4 regions of the Dactylosporangium maewongense genome follow, and region 1 is predicted to be linked to each of the others. Evidence: riboswitches for the same ligand, from Rfam matches in the RefSeq annotation. Region 1 holds a riboswitch; each other region holds the start of a gene.
What was found. Region 1 has a riboswitch for cyclic di-AMP ahead of ABD332_RS20725 (C39 family peptidase). Riboswitches for the same ligand answer to the same signal wherever they lie in the genome.
Positions count from the first base shown of each region.

Region 2: linked by a shared signal. The riboswitch ahead of ABD332_RS07785 (coiled-coil domain-containing protein) and the one ahead of ABD332_RS20725 (C39 family peptidase) in region 1 are both predicted to bind cyclic di-AMP.
Region 3: linked by a shared signal. The riboswitch ahead of ABD332_RS36865 (C40 family peptidase) and the one ahead of ABD332_RS20725 (C39 family peptidase) in region 1 are both predicted to bind cyclic di-AMP.
Region 4: linked by a shared signal. The riboswitch ahead of ABD332_RS48490 (hypothetical protein) and the one ahead of ABD332_RS20725 (C39 family peptidase) in region 1 are both predicted to bind cyclic di-AMP.

Region 1 covers NZ_BAAAQD010000007.1:430,391-434,892, forward strand. The annotation lists gene ABD332_RS20720 (hypothetical protein) at 1-499, opposite strand, end outside; cyclic di-AMP (ydaO/yuaA leader) riboswitch at 779-921, shown strand; gene ABD332_RS20725 (C39 family peptidase) at 1,107-1,952, shown strand; gene ABD332_RS20730 (transglycosylase domain-containing protein) at 1,975-4,140, opposite strand.
Region 2 covers NZ_BAAAQD010000002.1:186,208-190,709, reverse strand. The annotation lists gene ABD332_RS07795 (NAD(P)/FAD-dependent oxidoreductase) at 1-736, shown strand, start outside; gene ABD332_RS07790 (glycoside hydrolase family 19 protein) at 798-1,916, opposite strand; cyclic di-AMP (ydaO/yuaA leader) riboswitch at 2,305-2,441, shown strand; gene ABD332_RS07785 (coiled-coil domain-containing protein) at 2,517-3,467, shown strand; gene ABD332_RS07780 (exopolyphosphatase) at 3,550-4,502, shown strand, end outside.
Region 3 covers NZ_BAAAQD010000017.1:168,297-172,798, reverse strand. The annotation lists gene ABD332_RS36870 (MFS transporter) at 1-1,172, shown strand, start outside; cyclic di-AMP (ydaO/yuaA leader) riboswitch at 1,294-1,473, shown strand; gene ABD332_RS36865 (C40 family peptidase) at 1,481-2,470, shown strand; gene ABD332_RS36860 (VOC family protein) at 2,494-2,898, shown strand; gene ABD332_RS36855 (ADP-ribosylglycohydrolase family protein) at 3,008-3,889, shown strand; gene ABD332_RS36850 (hypothetical protein) at 3,911-4,054, shown strand; gene ABD332_RS36845 (dienelactone hydrolase family protein) at 4,023-4,502, opposite strand, start outside.
Region 4 covers NZ_BAAAQD010000030.1:9,765-14,266, forward strand. The annotation lists gene ABD332_RS48485 (polyprenyl synthetase family protein) at 1-1,059, shown strand, start outside; gene ABD332_RS48490 (hypothetical protein) at 1,169-1,873, opposite strand; cyclic di-AMP (ydaO/yuaA leader) riboswitch at 2,061-2,203, opposite strand; gene ABD332_RS48495 (diguanylate cyclase domain-containing protein) at 2,250-3,764, opposite strand; gene ABD332_RS48500 (hypothetical protein) at 3,986-4,502, shown strand, end outside.

The sequences.
Region 1 (4,502 bases):
GGTTCAGCTGCCGGGCGACGTCGATGATCGCGACGGCGTTGTTCATCTCGGCCTGGGTCAGCCCGCCGACGGGCGCGTGCACGGTCGGCGACGGCGCCGCCGTCGACGCCGGTGGCGTGCCGGCGGGTGCCGGGGTGGTCTTCGCCGGTGCCGGGGCGGCCTTCGTCGGTGCCGGCGTGGCCTTGTTCGCGCTGTCGGCGGGTTTCCGGGTGCGGCTGCGTGAGGCCTGCCCGCCGGCCGCCGAGCGTTCGGCGTCGACGGCGAACGCCGCACTGTCCGCCGGCACGGCGGCGGGTCCGGCCGACGCCGACAGCGTCGCGGACAGGCCGATCGCCACGACCGCGACGGCGCCCACGGCGTAGCGGCGGATCTCGGCCGGCACGGGTGCACGCAGCCGGAATCGGGTCGCGTGCCGCCCCCGCCGGGAGCGGCGCAGGTGTCGGGGACCGCGTGCGGTCGCACCGTTGAGCTGCTGGTCATCGTCGGCGCCCGGAAGCATCCGGCGAGCCTAGGGAGGCCCCGGATCCGGGGTGATGCCGGGCATGCGAACCTGCCGACCGGACACTGGGCGGGCCGCACGGGGCCGGGGCGCGGTCGGCGAGGTGCACCGGGGCACGGCGCAGCCGACCGGCGGGCTGATGGCCCGTGCACCCGGCCGTTCGCCACGCCGTCGTCACGCAAGGTAGCCGACCAGCGTGGGGGTTCCGGGGGTCCTCCCGCGCCCCCGATATGGTCCTCGCATCCGCCCGGCCCGACGTCACCCACCTCGGATGACACCGCGGCGGATCCGCTGAGTCGCGTCCGCGCGAGCCGGGGAACCGAGCACCACCGGGGTGAATCCGCGGGGCCAGCGCCTCGCGGTAGGGCGATCCTCCCGCCCGAACCCGTCAGCTAACCCGGTAGGCGGCACCGGAAGGAGCACTCCGTGCAGCCACTGACCCGGCATCGCCCGTGCCGCAGCACCTCGGGCACCTCGACCCTCGGCCCGGCCCGGTAGTCGCCGACCGTCACCGCACCGGCCCTCGGCCGGCGTGGCACCCCCCTGCCCGGATCACGTCCGGCACCGGCAACAGCAGCCGTCATCGAGCATGTCTGTCGAGGTACCCGTGAGTTACCTGTACAAACCCAGGCACCAGAACCAGAGCCCCGCCCCGTCGCGCTTCCGCGTGCTGCCGATCGCGGCCGCCGCGGCGGTCCTCGGGGTGACGGCGGCCGTCGGCGTGGCCGTGCACGCCTCGACCCCCGCACCGGTGGCCGACGCGCAGTCGGTGACGTCCGCGGATCCGTCCGGAACCGGCGCCGGTCCGGCCGGGCGTGACCGGCAGCGGACCCAGGCGGCGCCCGACGCCGCCTCCGCCCCGTCGAAGGCCCCCGCCGGTACCGCGACGTCCAAGCCCGCCCCGCCCGCCGCCTCGGCCAGCCCCACCAAACCGGCGGCCCCGGCGGAGAAGGAGCTCGCGTACCGGTTCGCCTGGCAGGAGAACTTCTACTACTGCGGCCCGGCGGCGACCCGGATCGCGCTGACCGCGCGGTCGATGTACCCGTCCCAGTCCGAGGTCGCCCAGAGCCTGCACACGACCGTCAACGGCACCAACTCCGCCGACGACACCACCCGGTCGCTCAACGAGTACACGAAGACCTCCTTCTACAAGTCGCACTTCATCCCCGGTCAGTCGGCCACCCAGGCGGAGATCGACCAGATGCAGGCCGACGTCGTCAACGCGATCACCAACGGCTACGCCGTGGTCGCCAACATCGCCGGCTCCACCGTGGACGACAAGGGCAACTCGCACTCGTACCCGGGCGGCCACTACCTCACGGTGGTGGGGTACCTCGACGGCGGCAAGACGGTGAAGATCGCCGACCCCGCGGACGCCCTGGGCGTCGGGTACTACACGCTGACGACGGCCAAGCTCGCGCACTGGACCGCCCTGCGCGGATACTCCGCCTGACACGGCCGTCAGCGGCTCGCGGTCAGCGGCCCAGTGCGCGTACCCGGCTGGGTGGCCGGAACGCCTGGGCCGGCTGGCCGCGCAGCGCGCTCGCCATGGTCTGCGCGACGGCGGCGTTGACCGAGCCGGAGACGCCGCTGCCCACGTGGTCGTTCGGGTTGTCCACGTTCACCGCGATGCCGGCCGCCGCGATCTGCGGGGTGAAGCCGACGAACGTCTCGGTCGAGTTGTACTCGGAGCTGCCGGTCTTGCCCGCGACCGGGCGGCCGCCCAGGATGCCGGACACGTTCTCCGCCGTGCCGCCGTCGCACTTGCCGTACGCCGAGGACCGGCTGACCGGGCACCGTGCCGCGTCGGTCGCGGCGGCCGCCACGTCGGCGCTGACCGCCTGCCGGCACTTCGGGGCGGCGGCGTCGACCGGTTTGCCGTTGGAGTCGGTGATCGACAGCACCGGCAGCGGCTGGCAGTACAGGCCGCCGGCGGCGACCGCCGCGTAGGCGTTGGCGAGGTCGAGCGGTGTGGTCGAGGCGACGCCGAGGGTGAACGCTCCCCACTGGTCCGCCTTGGCCGCCATCGCCGCGTCCTCGGCGGAGCGGAACGTGATGCCGAGCCGCTGCGCCATCTCGACCACGCGGCGCGCGCCGATCTGCTGTTCGAGCCAGACGAAGTAGGTGTTGACCGAACGGCCGAAGCCGTTCCACATCGTCCGGTTCCCGTTCATCCAGCTCGGGGAGTCGTTCCCCGGGCACCACTTGCCCCCGCAGCTGCCCGGGCCGCTGGCCGGCCACACGGTCGCTATCCGGCCCGGTGAGTTGAAGTTGGTGCTCAACGGCATGCCCGCGTCGAGCGCGGCGAGCATGGTGAACATCTTGAACGTCGAACCCGCCTGATATCCGGCGACGCCACCACCGCCCGCGATGAGCTGGTTGACGGTGTTCGGGAACAGTGGATGCTGGGGCGGGTTGGGTTCCAGGCTGTAGTGGCGGTTGACGGCCATCGCCAGGACCCGGCCGGTGCCGGGGGTGACGACGGCCGTCGGCATCGACCGCGCGCTGCCGTAGCCGTAGACGCTCAGGGACTGGTTGAGCGTGGCCGCCTGGATGCCCGGGTCAAGCGAGGTGACCACGGTGTAGCCGCCGGTGCGCAGCGCCTCGTCGCGGTCGGCGCGGGTGGCGCCGAACTCGGGCTGGCTGCCCCACCACTGGCGGAAGTAGTCGCAGAAGAAGCCCCAGTCGTTGTGCTCCCGCGGGACGGACACGCAGTTGTTGGGCAGGTCGCGCTCGTTGATCTTCAGCTCCTGGCCCTTCGCCGCGGTGGCGTCCGCGGCGCTGATCATCTTCATCTTCGCCATCGAGTCGAGCGTGTAGGCGCGGCGCCGCAGGGCCGCGTCGCGGTCGCCGCTGATCGGGTTGTCGCCGTCGGGGGACTGCAGCAGCCCGGCGAGCAGCGCCGCCTCGGGCAGCGTCAGCTCCAGGGCCGACTTGCCGAAGTACGTCTGGCTGGCGGCGTAGATGCCGTAGGCGCCGGCACCGAAGTAGGCGATGTTCAGGTAGCCCTGGAGGATGTCCTGCTTGCTCAGGTGCTGTTCCAGCTTCGTCGCGTAGCGCATCTCGCGCACCTTGCGGGCGGGCGTGTCGGCGAGCGAGTCGACCCGCTGCTGCGGCGACAGGGTCGGGTCGTTCTTCAGCACGTTGCGCACGTACTGCATCGTCAGCGTCGAGGCGCCCTGCTGGGCGTTGCCCCTGCCGTTGGAGACCAGCGCGCGCAGGACGCCCCTGCCGTCGACACCCTGATGCTGGTAGAAGCGGGTGTCCTCGGCCGCGACGACGGCCTGCTGGAGCACCGGTGCGATCTGGTCCAGCGGCACGTCCTTGCGGTTCTCGTCGTAGAACGTGGTGATGAGCGTCTTGCCGTCGTTGGCGTAGACGTAGGTGGCCTGCGGCGGCGGTGGCAGCGCCAGGTCCGCCGGGAGGTTCGTCCAGACGTCACGGCTCGCGTTCACCGTGGAGCCGCCGATGAACGCGAGTGGCAGTACACCGGCGGCCACGACCAGACCCGAGATGACGCCGCACAGCAGGAGCCGGCCGAGCCCCCGGATCCAGCGTGCTGAGCGGCTCGGCGCCCCGGCTTTCGCACGGCGGCTGCTGGCGCTGTGCGCGGGTCGGCTTCGGGCGCGGACGAGGCGCATTGGCTTCTCCCCAGGAGACAACGGGTGGTTCGCTAGCCGCCGATCCGACGTGGACCGATGTGACCGGCGCGCCGCTACCCGGGGGGGTGCAGGGCCAAACGGCGGGAGTGCCCGCCCGCCCCGATCGTCACCCCGGGGCGAGGTTCACCCCTCCGCGGGCCGGCGATCCCCCTGGTGAGGAGGGATCGGATGACGGCCGGGCAATCGGGCGCCCGGACCCGGCAGCCTCTGTTCGGCTGGATCGCGCGGCGCACTGTGGCCGTTCGAGCGGGGGCTCAGCCGGTGCCGGCGGGAGCTCACCGGCGACGGCTCACGGGCGACCGCCGACAGAGCGGTCCGCGGCCCGACACCGCTGCCACGCG
Region 2 (4,502 bases), on a different contig from region 1:
CATCGACCCGAAGCACGCGCGGATCATCCTGATCGACGCGCTCGACACGGTCCTGTCGAGCTTCGGCGACCACCTGTCGACGAAGGCGCTGCGGCAGCTGCACACCATGGGCGTCGAGGTCGAGCTCGGCACGAAGGTCGTCGACGTCGACGAGACCGGCATCGAGGTCGAGACGCGCAACGGCCGGCAGCGGATCGAGTCGATGACGAAGATCTGGGCGGCGGGCGTGGCCGCGCCGTCGCTGTCGACGCAGCTGGCGAAGGCGACGGGAGCCTCGACCGACCGGGCCGGACGGCTGGAGGTCGAGCCGGACTGCACCGTGCCGGGCCACCCGGAGATCTTCGCGATCGGCGACATGATGTCGCTCAACCGGCTGCCGGGCGTCGCGCAGGTCGCGATCCAGAGCGGCCGCCACGCCGCCGGCCAGATCAAGAAGCGGCTCGCCGGCGAGGCGACCGGTCAGCCGTTCAAATACTTCGACAAGGGCAGCATGGCCACGATCTCGCGCTTCTCGGCGGTGGCGAGCGTCGGCAAGCTGCACTTCTCCGGGATCGTCGGCTGGCTCATGTGGCTCGCCGTGCACCTGCTCTACCTGGTCGGCTTCAAGAACCGGGTCACCGCGGTGCTGCACTGGTTCGTCAGCTTCATCGGCCGCGGCCGCTCGGAGCGGGTCGCCACGTTCCAGCAGGTCTTCGCCCGCCGCGCGCTGCAGGAGTACCGCCAGCACCTGCCGTAACCGTCGGAAGACAAAGAGAAGGGCGCCCCACTCCCCGGGGCGCCCTCCTGGTATTCGGCGACTAGCAGCTGAGCGAGCCCGCTCCGACGCCCACGCCGAGGATGCCGACGAAGCGCTGGTACGCCGCGACCCGGCTCTGCACCTGCGCCGGGTTGCGCCCGCCGCACTCGAGACTGCCGTTGATGCTGCGGATCGTCTCGCCGAACCCGGCGCCGTTGACCATCGCGTTGTGCGGCGTCATCGTGCCCGGGCCGGTCTGCGTGTTCCAGTACCAGAGCGCGGTCTTCATCGCGACGGCCGGGTCGGTCTGCACCAGGTTCGGGTTGCGCAGCAGGTCGATGCCGAGCGCGTCACCGGCGGCCTTGTAGTTGAAGTTCCAGCTGAGCTGGATCGGCCCGCGGCCGTAGTACGCGGCCTGCCCGGCGGGGCAGCCGTACGGCTGGCTCGTGTCGCAGTAGTGCGGGTAGTTCGCGGTGTTCTGCTCCACGATGTACACCAGGCCGCCGGTCTCGTGGTTCACGTTCGCGAGGAACGCCGCCGCCTCCTGCTTGCGCTGGGCGTCCGATCCCGTCTTCGCGAACGCCGGGTAGGCGTTCAGCGCCGCGACCAGGCCGTTGTACGTGTAGAAGGGGTTCCGGTTCGGGAACATCTGGTTGAACTGGGCCTCGCTGACGACGAACGCCCCGTTCGACGGCGGGTTCGTGGTCGGGTTCGGCGGCGGCGTCGTGCCGCCCCCTCCGCCGTTGCAGGTGTACGGGTCCCAGTACCAGGTGCTGATCGTCGGGCTGTACCCCGGGTTGTCGTGCTCGGCGATGTAGTACTTACCGTCGGTGAACTTCACGATGTCACCGGTCACGTAGTTGCGACCCTGCACCCACGCCGGGAAGCTGCACCCGCCCGCGGACCCGGTCTGCGTCGGCGGCTGCGGCGTGCTCCCGCCGCACGACCCCTGGTCCTGCCACACGCCGGTGTTCCCGGGCGGCGCCTCGTTCTGCGTCCACCACTTGGCGAGGAAGTTGTGCCCGTTCCGCGACACCGTGGCACCCCCGGTGTACACGGCCGACGCCTGCCACGCCGGCGCACAGGTGGCCGCCGACGCCGGCAGCATGTTGAAGACGGCGACGACGCCACCGACGACGGCGGTCGCGGCGAGCCCCGCCCACAGGCGCACTCTGGACACCAGATCACTTCCGTTCAGATCGACGCTGAGCCCCCATCCGACCAGCCACCACCGCGGTACAGGAGCAATCACATCGATTTATGAAGAATCTTTACGGTTCCGCTAACCTCACCTTTCCGAGGTGACTCGGGGTGACACGGGGTGACCGCGGGGTGGCGTAAAACAATCGCCCGGGCGAGAACGTTGCCGGCAGGGTGAGGCCAGTTGAGTGATTTCCGTCACGCGAGATTCTTTCGGCAAGCTTAGGCGACCTGCTTGGACGGCGCGGTTTCGAGAGGTGCGTCACAGCGGCGGACAGGCAGTACGCTGCGCGGTCTGATCGCCCTGGGTAGGCTGGCCGTCGGTCCCGTCCGACATGGCGCCGCCCCCCGCGGCGCCGGGCGCGACTGCCGCCCAATCGCCGGCTCGACACCGGCGAATCGGGGACCCAACCGCACAGTGGGGTGAATCCGCGGGCAACCGCGGTAGGGGTCGTTCCGTCCCGAACCCGTCAGCTAACCCGGTCGGCGGCCGACGGAAGGAACAACGAGCCAGATGTCATCACGACATCCCGGTCGGCGGATCATCGCCGTCCTGATGACGGCCGCCGTCCTTTTTGGGATGGCCGCCACTCCGGCCGCCGCCGAGCCGGGAGACGACACGGGCGACGAGGGATCCAACGCGTCCCTCGCCCAGGTCCTCGACGAGAGCACCCGCGCGTGGATCGAGGCCAAGGACAAGTACGACGCCTCGGTGAAGAACCAGGCGGACCTGACCGCCAAGCTCGCCCAGACCGAGGCCAACCTCGCCAGGGTCACCGAGCAGGTGTCGGCGATCGCCGTCGCCGCGTACCGGACGGGGCCGCTCACCACGTTCGTGGCGCTGATGGACTCGGGGAGCCCCACCGGCTTCGCGGAGCGGGCCGGCTCGATCGACGAGATCGCCCACCACAACGACAACCTGCTGCGCGAGCTCAACCAGCTGAAGCGGGACCAGGCGGCGCAGAAGACGGCGCTCGAGGGCGAGGTCAAGCTCCAGCAGGAGCAGGTCGCCGTCATGGCCGCGAAGAAGAAGGAAGCCGAGAAGGGCCTGGCCCAGGCGGGCGGGCCGAGCAACGGCTTCGTGTCGGCCAACCTGCCGCTCGCGCAGCCGTCGCCGCGCAACGCCAGCGGCGGCTGGTCCTCGGAGTCGTGCAAGCAGAACGACCCGACCACCAGCGGCTGCATCACGATGCGCACGCTGCACGCGATGCAGCAGGCGCAGGCGGCGGGCTTCAAGCGGTTCGTGTCCTGCTACCGGCCGAGCGGGCCGTACGAGCACCCGAAGGGCCGCGCGTGCGACTTCTCGGTGCAGGCCAAGTCGGGCTTCGGTGGCGTCGCCGCCGGTGAGGACAAGGTCTACGGGGCCAACCTGGCGACGTACTTCGTGAAGAACGCGGACCGGCTCGGCGTCATGTACGTCATCTGGTTCAAACAGGTGTGGACACCCGCGGTCGGCTGGCACCATTACAGCGGCGTGGGCGGGGACCCCTCCAGCGACCACACCAACCACGTGCACCTCTCGCTCCTGTAAGCACCGCCAAGACCTCACGTCTGCGTACGGCCGGCCGATAGGGCAACTGTCGACCGGCCGACGCAGGGTGAGGGGATCCGAAGTGAAGCACCGACTCGTGACGCGCAGCGACTTCGACGGCCTGGTGTGCGCCGTCCTGCTGCGTCACCTGGACCTCATCGGCGACATCACGTTCGTGCACCCCAAAGACGTCCAGGACGGCACGGTCGATATCGGACCCGACGACATCCTGACGAACCTGCCCTACGCGCCCGGCGCCCACCTCGTCTTCGACCACCACCACTCGGAGACCCTGCGCAACGCGGGCGACAACATGGACGACCGGACCAACCACATCATCGACGCGGAGGCCCCGTCGGCGGCCCGCGTCATCTACGACCACTTCGGCGGCGCCGCGCGGTTCCCGAACGTGTCCGACGAGCTGATGGAAGCGGTCGACAAGGCGGACTCCGCCCAGTACGACATCACCGACATCCTGCAGCCGGTCGGCTGGACGCTGATGAACTTCCTCATGGACAGCCGCACGGGACTGGGCCGGTTCCGGCAGTTCCGGATCTCCAACTACCAGCTGATGATGCAGCTCATCGACGCGTGCATCGACCACCAGGACGTCGAGGAGATCCTGGCGCTGCCGGACGTGGCGGAGCGCGCGGAGCTGTTCTGCGAGCAGCAGGAGCTCTTCGTCGACCAGCTGCGGCGGGTGAGCCACCTGGAGGGCGACGTGGTCGTCGTGGACCTCCGGGACGAGGAGGTGATCTACGCCGGCAACCGGTTCATGGTGTACGCGCTGTTCCCCGAGGCCCGGGTCTCCATCCACGTGATCTGGGGCAAGCAGAAGCTCAACACCGTCTTCGCGGTGGGCAAGTCGATCCTCGACCGCACGTCACCGACCGACATCGGCTCGGTGATGCTGCAGTACGGCGGCGGCGGCCACCTCGCGGCCGGCACCTGTCAGGTCCCGCACGACGAGTCCGAGCAGGTCCTGGCCGACATCATCGCGAAGGTCGGCGCCCCGCGCGCCGCGGCGATGAGTTC
Region 3 (4,502 bases), on a different contig from region 1:
CGTCGCCGCTCTACCGGGGCGCCACGCTCGCGGTGTTCCTGTCGGCGCTCGGCTTCTCGGCCGCCGCCCCGCAGATCGCGACGTTCCTGGTCAACGACCTGCACGCCTCGCTCACCGCGGCGGGGCTGTTCTACCTGACGAACCTGGCCGCGCCCGTGGCCGGATTCCTGGTCGGCCGGCGGTCCGACCGCACCGGGCGCCGTCTCGGGCTGTTCCGCGTCTGCGCCGCCGCCGGGTTCGTGGGCTGGATCGGCATCGCGTACTCGACCGAGCTGTGGATGCCCTACGTCATCAGCGCCGTCGTCGGCGGGTTCGGCGGCGCCGCGACGTCGCAGCTCTTCGCCGCCGTCCACGACGAGCTCAAGGCGCACCCCGGCCCGAACAACGACGGGGTGGTCGCCGTCGTGCGGATGGCCCTGACCGGCGGCTGGGTCGTCGGCCCGGTGGCCGGGTCGTTCCTGGCGGCGCAGACGTCGCTGCGCACCATGCTGGTCGCCACGGCGGTCTGCACGCTCGCCCAGATCGTGCCGCTCGGCGCGCTCCGGACAGCACCGGCGGCACCGGCCGGACCCGGCGACGCGCCGGGGGCCGGCCACCGCGGCCCCGGCCTGCGGGCGATGCTGCCGCTGCTGGCGTTCACCGGCCTCTACGTCCTCGTGTACGCCGGCGAGCCCGTCAAGTACGCGTACCTCCCGCTGTACATGAACGACCAGCTGCACTTCCCGGCCGGCCTCAGCGGCGCGGTCATCGGCATCCAGCCGCTGGTCGAGATCGTGCTGATGCCCGTCGCCGTGGTCGTGGCCCGCCGGACCGGCATGATGGAGCTGATGGTCCTCGGCGCCGGGTTCGGCGTGGCCGCCAACGTCTGCTTCGCCGTCACCGGCAACGCCGCCGGTCTGTTCGCCGGGCAGATCCTCATGGGCGGCGTGTGGGGCGTCTTCGCCACGCTCGGCATCATCGTCGCCCAGCGGCTCCTGCCGACCGCCGTCGCCACCGCGTCCGCGATCTTCATGAGCTCCACCGCGCTCGCCTCCGCCCTCGGCGGTGCGGCCGGCGGCACCGGCGCCGCCGCCATCGGGCTCCCGCGGGTGTTCCTCATCCCGGCCGCCCTCGCCCTGCTGGCCGTCGCCGGCCTGGCCGTCATGGCCCGCTCCACCGACCGCCACCGGTGACGAGCCGGGCAGGTCAGTCTTGTGTCTACGTTAAGTGTGGCTTAGATCGAGCGCCGGCAGTGTGGTCCGGCGTTACGTTTGGGCCGGCCTGCCGGACATCGCCCGCCCCGCCGGGGTGGCCGGGCAGCCACCGCCGAGTTGTCGGTCGCGCGGGCACGATGCGTGCGGCCGGTGAGCCGGGGAACCAATCGGGGCTTCCCCATGGGGTGAATCCGCGCCCGCCACACCGGGGCGCGGTAGGGCGCGCCTTCTTCTCGCCCGAATCCGTCAGCTAACCCGGTAGGCGGTCAGCGAAGAAGGACTGTGCCGTGTTCAACGGACGTACGACGCTCCGCGCCTCGGTCGTCGCGCTGGCGGTGGCGGCAATGATCGCCCCGGCCTGCGCCGCGCAGGCGGACCCGACGCCGCAGGAGCTCCAGGCCCAGATCGACAAGGGCAACCAAGAGGTCGAGCACGTCGTCGAGCTGTACAACAAGGTCAACGGCGACCTGGAGACCACCCAGGCGGCGATCACGAAGCTCCGGGCCGACATGGCGCCGCTGCAGGCGACCATGGCGACGGCGCAGGACAACGCCTCGGCGCTCGCGGTCAACGCGTACAAGACCGGGGGCGACCTCGGCACCCTGTCGCTGATGCTGGGGGCGACGTCGACCGACACGCTCACCGCCCGCGTCGGCACCCTCCAGCAGATCTCGCACAGCCAGCAGCGGGACCTGGCGGCGTACACGGCGGCGAAGGGCGCGCTCGACACCGAGCAGCGGCGCCTGGACGAGACCCTCGCCGCGCAGAGCCAGCAGAAGACGGAGCTGGAGACCCGCCGCAAGAAGATCGAGGGTGACATCGCCCGCCTCGACGCGCTGCAGGCCAAGGCCGAGGCGGCCGCCGCGGCGGCGAAGGTCAAGACCACCACCCCGCCCCCGGCGACGACCCCGGCCAAGCCGCCGGCCGTGTCCGGCAACGCCGGCAAGGCCGTCAACTACGCCTGGGCGCAGCTCGGCAAGAAGTACGTGTGGGGCGCGGCCGGACCGAACACGTTCGACTGCTCGGGCCTGACCATGATGGCGTGGAAGGCGGCCGGCGTGACGCTGCCGCACAACGCCGCGCAGCAGTGGTCGAAGGTCCGCCACATCTCCCGCAGCCAGCTCGCCCCCGGCGACCTGGTGTTCTACAACGGCCTCGGGCACGTGGGCATCTACATCGGCAACAACCAGATCATCCACGCCCCGAACAGCCGCACGGTCGTCAAGGTCGCTCCCGTCGACATCGACACGCTGTACGGCTACGGCAGGGTCGCGTAGTCACGGACGGTAGTCTGCCGGGCATGCGCATGTTGCATCTCGGGCTGCGGGTCACGGATCTGGAGCGCTCGCTCGCGTTCTACACCGCGGTCGGCTACGCGAAGGTCGGCCACGTCCCGGAGACCGGGTTCGGCAGCCTGACGATGCTGCAGCTGCCCGGCGACCCGTTCGTCAGCCTCGAGCTGGTGCACGACCCCGCCCGGCCGGTCACCGACACCGGCGCCGTCAGCCACCTCGTCATCCAGGTCGGCGACCTCGGCACCACGGTCGCCGACCTGGCCGGCAGGGGCATCGCGGCCGAGCCACCGACCGACCACGGCGAGGGCATGGCCACGTCCTGGCTCACCGATCCCGACGGGTACCGCATCGAGCTCGTACAGTGGCCGCCCGGCCATCCGGAGGGCATGACCGCGGCCGACTTCGCCTGACCGCCGGCCTGTCATGCGCCCGGCCGCCCGGCCGCCCGGCTGCACGGCGTGGCGGGTGGTGCGCGGAAACGGTTCGACAGGCGCGGTGACCGGCTGCCACGATCGGACGGTGATCACCGACGTCGACGCCGCGACCCGCTCGTTGCACGGGACGGCGCTGGGCGACGCGTTCGGCGAGACCTGGTTCTTCCGGCCCGCCGACCAGATGCGGTGGCAGATCGAGGAGCGGCTGGTGCCGCAGGGCACGTGGCCGTGGACCGACGACACCGCGATGGCCGTCTCCCTGTACCGGACGCTGCGCGAGCACGGCCGGGTCGAGCAGGACGAGCTGGCCGGCCGGTTCGCCGGCGCGTACGCCGCCGACCCGTACCGCAACTACGGCCCGTCCATGCACGGCGTGCTCCAGGCCATCGGCGACGGCGAGGCCTGGCGGTCGGTCACGGCCGCCCAGTTCGACGGCCAGGGCTCGTGGGGCAACGGCGCCGCGATGCGCGTCGCCCCGCTGGGCGCCTGGTTCGCCGACGACCTCGACCTGGTCGTGGAGCAGGCGACCCTGTCTGCGGCGGTCACCCACGCGCACCCCGAGGCGGCCGCCGGCGCGGTCGCCGTGGCCGTCGCGGCCGCGCTGGCGGCACGGCGGGTGCCGGCCGGGGAGCTGCTGCCGCGGGTCGCCGACCGCACACCCGACAGCGAGGTCGCCGCCCGGCTCCGCCTGCTGTACCGGCGACCGTTCGACCGGGATCCGCGGTGGATCGCCGGCGAGGTCGGCTGCGGGACGCTGATCTCCGCCCCCGACACCGTGCCCTACGCGATCTGGTGCGCGGCCCGGCACCTGGACGACCTCGCCGAGGCGCTGTGGGCGACGGTCAGCGCCGGCGGCGACATGGACACGACCTGCGCCATCGTCGGCGGCATCGTCGCCGCCCGCACCGGCCTCGACGGCGTGCCCGCCGAGTGGGTCGACGCCTGTGAACCGCTTCCAACCTGGTAGGACACGACCGAGGAGTCGACCGTGACCAGCAGGCCCGACCGCTGCCGGGTACAGCTCGCCGTCCTGCACGGCACCGACCCGGGACCGCCGGCCGTGCCGGCCTACGCCTGGCTGCTCGACGCGCCGCGGGCCGTCAGCCCAGCAGGTCGAGGGTCCGCCGGATGAGCAGCGCCGTCGCCTCCGGGTCGTAGGTCGGCAGGGAGCTGTCGGCGAAGTAGTGCTGGTCGCCCGGGTACAGGAACAGCTCGCCGTCCTTCGCCTCGGCGACCAGGTCGCGGGCGGCGTCGATGTCACCCTCGCCGACGAAGATCGGGTCGGCGTCCATCCCGTGCACCTGGACCGGCACGCCGGCGGGCCAGGCGGCGCCGAACTCGGTGACCGGCACGCACGAGTAGCACAGCAGCGCGCCGCGGGCGCCGGGGCGGGTCTGCGCCAGCATCTGCGCGGGCAGCACGCCGAGGGAGAAGCCGGCGTAGACGAGCTCGGCCGGCAGGTCCGCGACCGCCCGCGCGCCGCGGTCCAGGATCTCGCCGGGGAAGCCGAGCTCGGTGGCGAACGCCATGCCCGCCTCGATGCTGTCGAAGGTGCGCCCGTCGAACAGGTCGGGGGTGTG
Region 4 (4,502 bases), on a different contig from region 1:
GAGGATCCGCCCGCCGCCCGTACGCGCGCCGCACTGACACTCGTCTGCGCGGGCGCCGTCGGTGGTGACCCGCACGACGCGGTGGCGGGCGCCGTCGCGGTGGAGCTGGTGCACCACTGGTCGGGGCTGCAACGGGACCTGTTCGACGGCGACCTGACCCGCCTGCACCGGCCGACCGCCTGGAGCGTGGTGGGGCCGCACCCGGCGACGCTGGGCGGGCAGGCCATGCTGGCGCTCGCGTTCGACGTGGCGGCGACCGGCGACCCGACCAGACGCGTGCCACGCCCGCTGCGCCAGGCCAGCCGCGCCACGCCCGACACCGCGCCGTCCGCGCCCTCCAGGGAGCCGGTGCGGCAGGACCGGGCGACCCGGGACAGGTTCACCGAGCAGCACGGCACCCCCGACCCGTGCGCCGACGCGCGGCGGCAGTCCGGGGCGGCATCCGTCGACCGGGCCGGCGTCCGCATCCTCGGCGACACCGTCCAGCAGCTCCTGCACGGCCAACACACCGACCTCAGCACGGCCCTGGACCCCGTGCTGCCCCGGCACCGCTCCGGCAACGACCTGCTCCGCACGTGCATCTCCGCGGTCGAGCAGCGCAGCGGCGCCCTCTTCGGCTGCGCGTGCGCCCTCGGCGCGCTCGCCGGCGGCGGCGACCCGGCACGGGTCGAGCAGCTGCGGCTGTTCGGGGTGCGGCTCGGGCTGGCCGTCCGGTTCGCCGAGGACCTGCAGGGCATCTGGGGCGACCCGGCCGTGACGGGCCGCCCGGCGTTCGCCGACCTGCGCGGCCGCCGCCGCTCGCTGCCGGTCGCCGCCGCCCTCGCCGCGGGCGCCGACGAGCTGGCCGACCTGCTGCACCGCGAGACCCGCCTCAGCGAGGCCGACCTGGAGCGCGCCGCGAAGGTCGTCGAACGCTCCGGCGCCCGCTCCTGGTGCGCCCAGCAGGCCGACGACCTCCTCGCGCAGGCCCTGGTCGCCCTCGACCTGGCGATCCCCGAGCCGGCCGCGGTCGCCGAGCTCGTCGCCCTGGCCCGCTGGGCGACCCGCCACCCGGCCTGACCAACACCCCCGCCGGCGATCCACAAACCCGCGCCTGACCGGCGGCCCATGAACCCGGCGCCTGACCGGCGCGACCCGAGAAGGCGCGCCGGCCGGGTGCGGGTGAGCGTCAGGAGAGGGCGGCGACCACCTGCTCCGCGCGGGTGGCGTGCTTCTGGTACGCGCCGGGGAACGCCGACCGCTGCACCGCCTGGGCCGCGGCGGTCACGCTCATCCGCTGCCAGCCCTCGACCCGGTTGAGGGCGTTGTAGAAGAGCATCGCGGAGTGGGCGGGGTTCATCAGCTCGGCGACGGTGCCCCAGCCCTGGCTGGCCCGCTGCTGGAAGAGCCCGACCGAGTCGTGGTCGGTCGAGGTGCCGTCGTGCGGCAGCCCGAGGGACGCGGGCACGGCGGAGCTGGCGACGTTGTACAGGTCGCTCTCCTGCATCGCCGTCGCGATCGCCACGACCAGGGCCCGGTCGGGCATGCCCTGCGCCCGGCCCTGCTTGACGATGATCGCGGCGTTGTCCATCTGCCGCTGGTCGAGGCCGGCGACGGGCTTGACGACCGGCGGCGCCGGCGGCACGGGCGCGGCGGGCACCGCGACGGCCAGGGGCCCCGTCGCGGGCGCCGGCGCCGCGTCGGCGGAGGGCGCGGACGACGGCCCCGAAGCGGACAGGGACGACGGCGACGGCCAGGACCAGGCGGCCGCGGACTCGGCATACGCGGGGCCGGTGAACATCGACGCCGGCGAGTCAGCCGGCAGGGTGCCCAGCAGCGTGGCGGACAGGACGGCGACCGAGACGGTGCCGGCCCTGGCGCCGAGCACGGGCACCAGTCGGCGATGTCGCGGGTGGAACTGGCGTGGCAACACCTTCAATATGGGCTTCACTACTGATGTTTTCCTTCGTTGGCAGGCAGAAGACATGCGGCATCGGCACGCCGCCTGAGGACGGCATGCTGGAAGGGGGGAACCAGTGGTGAGGTGTTACGAGGGCGCGCGGGCGGCCGGCATCGACGCAGACTCCTTCCGGTGCCGCCTACCGGGTTAGCTGACGGGTTCGGGCGGGAAGTTTCGCCCTACCGCGGCCAGGCCGCGGATACACCCCAGAGGACGCGCATGGGTCCCCGGCTCGCGAAGATCGCGACTCGACGGCGCCCGCCCGGCAGCACCGATGCGGTGCAGGTCGACCGGAGCGGACTCAACGACCCTACTGGGCCGTCTCGGGCCGGGCCAACCGCAGCAACGGCAATCCACCCTGAGCACCCGGACGCTCACCGAACGCCGTCACCCGTCTGGTCACCTCACCGGCGTGACGACCGCCCTTGACCAGGTACATCGCGCGGTCGGCGGCCCGCAGCGCGGCGCCCGCGTCCTCGACCGTGTCATCGATCACGGCCACGCCGACGCTGACCCTGACCCGCATGATCTGCCCCTGGTGCGTGACGGGTGCGCAGACGGCGCGTTCGAGGCGGTCGACCAGCACGCCGAGGTCGCCGGCGGCGACGTTGCCCATGAGGACGACGAACTCGTCGCCGCCGAGGCGCGCGACGGTGTCGGTGGGCCGCACCAGCGACTGGAGGCGCTGCGCGACGGCGACGAGGACCGCGTCGCCGGCCTCGTGGCCGAGGGTGTCGTTGACGATTTTGAAGTCGTCGAGATCGCAGAAGAACAGCGCGCTGATCACCTGCTCGGTGCGGGCCCGCCGGATCGCGGCCGCGAGGGGTTCGGCGACGGCCTCGCGGTTGGCCAGGCCGGTCAGCGGGTCGCGGGAGGCCCTGCGCACCAGGTCGGCCTCGGTGGCCTTGCGGCTGGTGATGTCCTGCACCTGCGTGATCGCGAACGCGGGCGACCCGGCGACCACCGACATCGTCGCGGAGATCCAGATCGTCTCGCCGTCGCCGCGGACGCAGCGCACCTCGTAGTCGCGGATCGTGCCGGCGCCGCCGGCGAACACCTCCCGGCTGCGCTCGAAGTCGTCAGGGTGGATGAAGTCGCCGAAGCGCATCGAGACGAGCACGTCCTCGTCCCGCCCGAGCAGCTCGCACAGCGCGGGGTTGACCCGGACGAGGCGGGTCATGTCGGCTCCCGCCAGGCCGATCATGCACATGCCGGTGCCGGCGCCGTTGAACGCGAGCCGGAACGCGGCCTCGCTCGCCTCCAGGTGCTGCCGCTCCCGGCGCAGCGCCTCGACCAGGTTGGCGTTGTTGATCGCGATGCCGGCCTGCGCGGCGAGCATCTCCAGCAGCTCGCGCTGGAACGCGCCGGGCCGCCTGCCGTCGGCGGGCAGGTCGACGCTGAGCACGCCGACGAGCGAGCCGTCGGGCGCGCACAGCGGCGCGAACAGGGCGTCGAGGGGGTGCCAGCGCTCCTCCTCCGGGATGCCGTCCGCGCCGTCGGGGGCGGCGGGGATCCAGGACTGGATGCCGTCGTTGTGCCGCTCGTGCGGCAGGAACCGCAGCTGCCCCCACTCGTCGGCGGCGGCGAGGTGCGCGTCGAACTCCGCCGCCGGGTACCGGACGCCGAGCAGCTCCGCCCGCGCCTCCTCGGACCCGGCGATGGCGACCGCCTCGTACACACCCTCCGGATGCAGGTAGTTGACCACGGCGGCGCCGAACCCGACGTGCTCGACGACGGCGTCGGCGATCCGGTTCAGCGTCTCGACGACGGTGCTGCCGGTGTTGATCCGCCCCGTGATCCGGTAGACGGAACGGATGGCGGCCATCGCCATGTCCCGATCTCGATCCACGGCTCGCCTACCCCGATCCGGCCGACCCTGCAGCCCTCACATCGACGCAACGCCTCCGATCCTAAGCAATTGCGGGCGCGGTCCGCCGCCACGCGGACCCGGGTCAGCGCCGCGGCTGACGACGGCACGGCGGCGGCCGGCTTACGGTTCCGGCTCGACATCCCGTCGAGCCACACAAAATCGCCTGAAAGGTCGCTATGCCACACAAACTCCGCCGCCTCGTCGCCGGGGGCTGCCTGGTCGCCGCCCCGCTGGTGTACGTGGCGGGCCTGCTCACCGACCCCGCGCTGCGCGCCGGCGACGCCGCGGACGGCGCATACGGCCGCCACCCCGGTCAGGTCTCGGTGAGCGCCGCGCTGCTGCACTGGAGCTGGGTCCTGCTCGTGCCCGGCATCATCGGCATGATCCACCTGGTCCGCCGGCGCGCCGTGCTCTTCGGGCACATCGCCGGGCTCGTCGCGCTGCTGGGCGTCGTCAACTTCTCCGCGCTGATGCTCGGCGACTTCTTCTACGCCCGGCTCGAGGCGGACCTCGGCACCGCGGCGGGCGACCGCCTCGCCGACGCCGCCTTCGCCGCCGGCGGGGCACAGTGGGGGTTCCAGGTGCCGGGCTTCCTCGGGCTGCTCGGGGTGCTCCTGCTGGGGTTGGCGCTCGCGTACGACCGGCGCGTCCCCTGGTGGGCACCGCCGGCGATGCTGGCCGGGATGCTGGCCG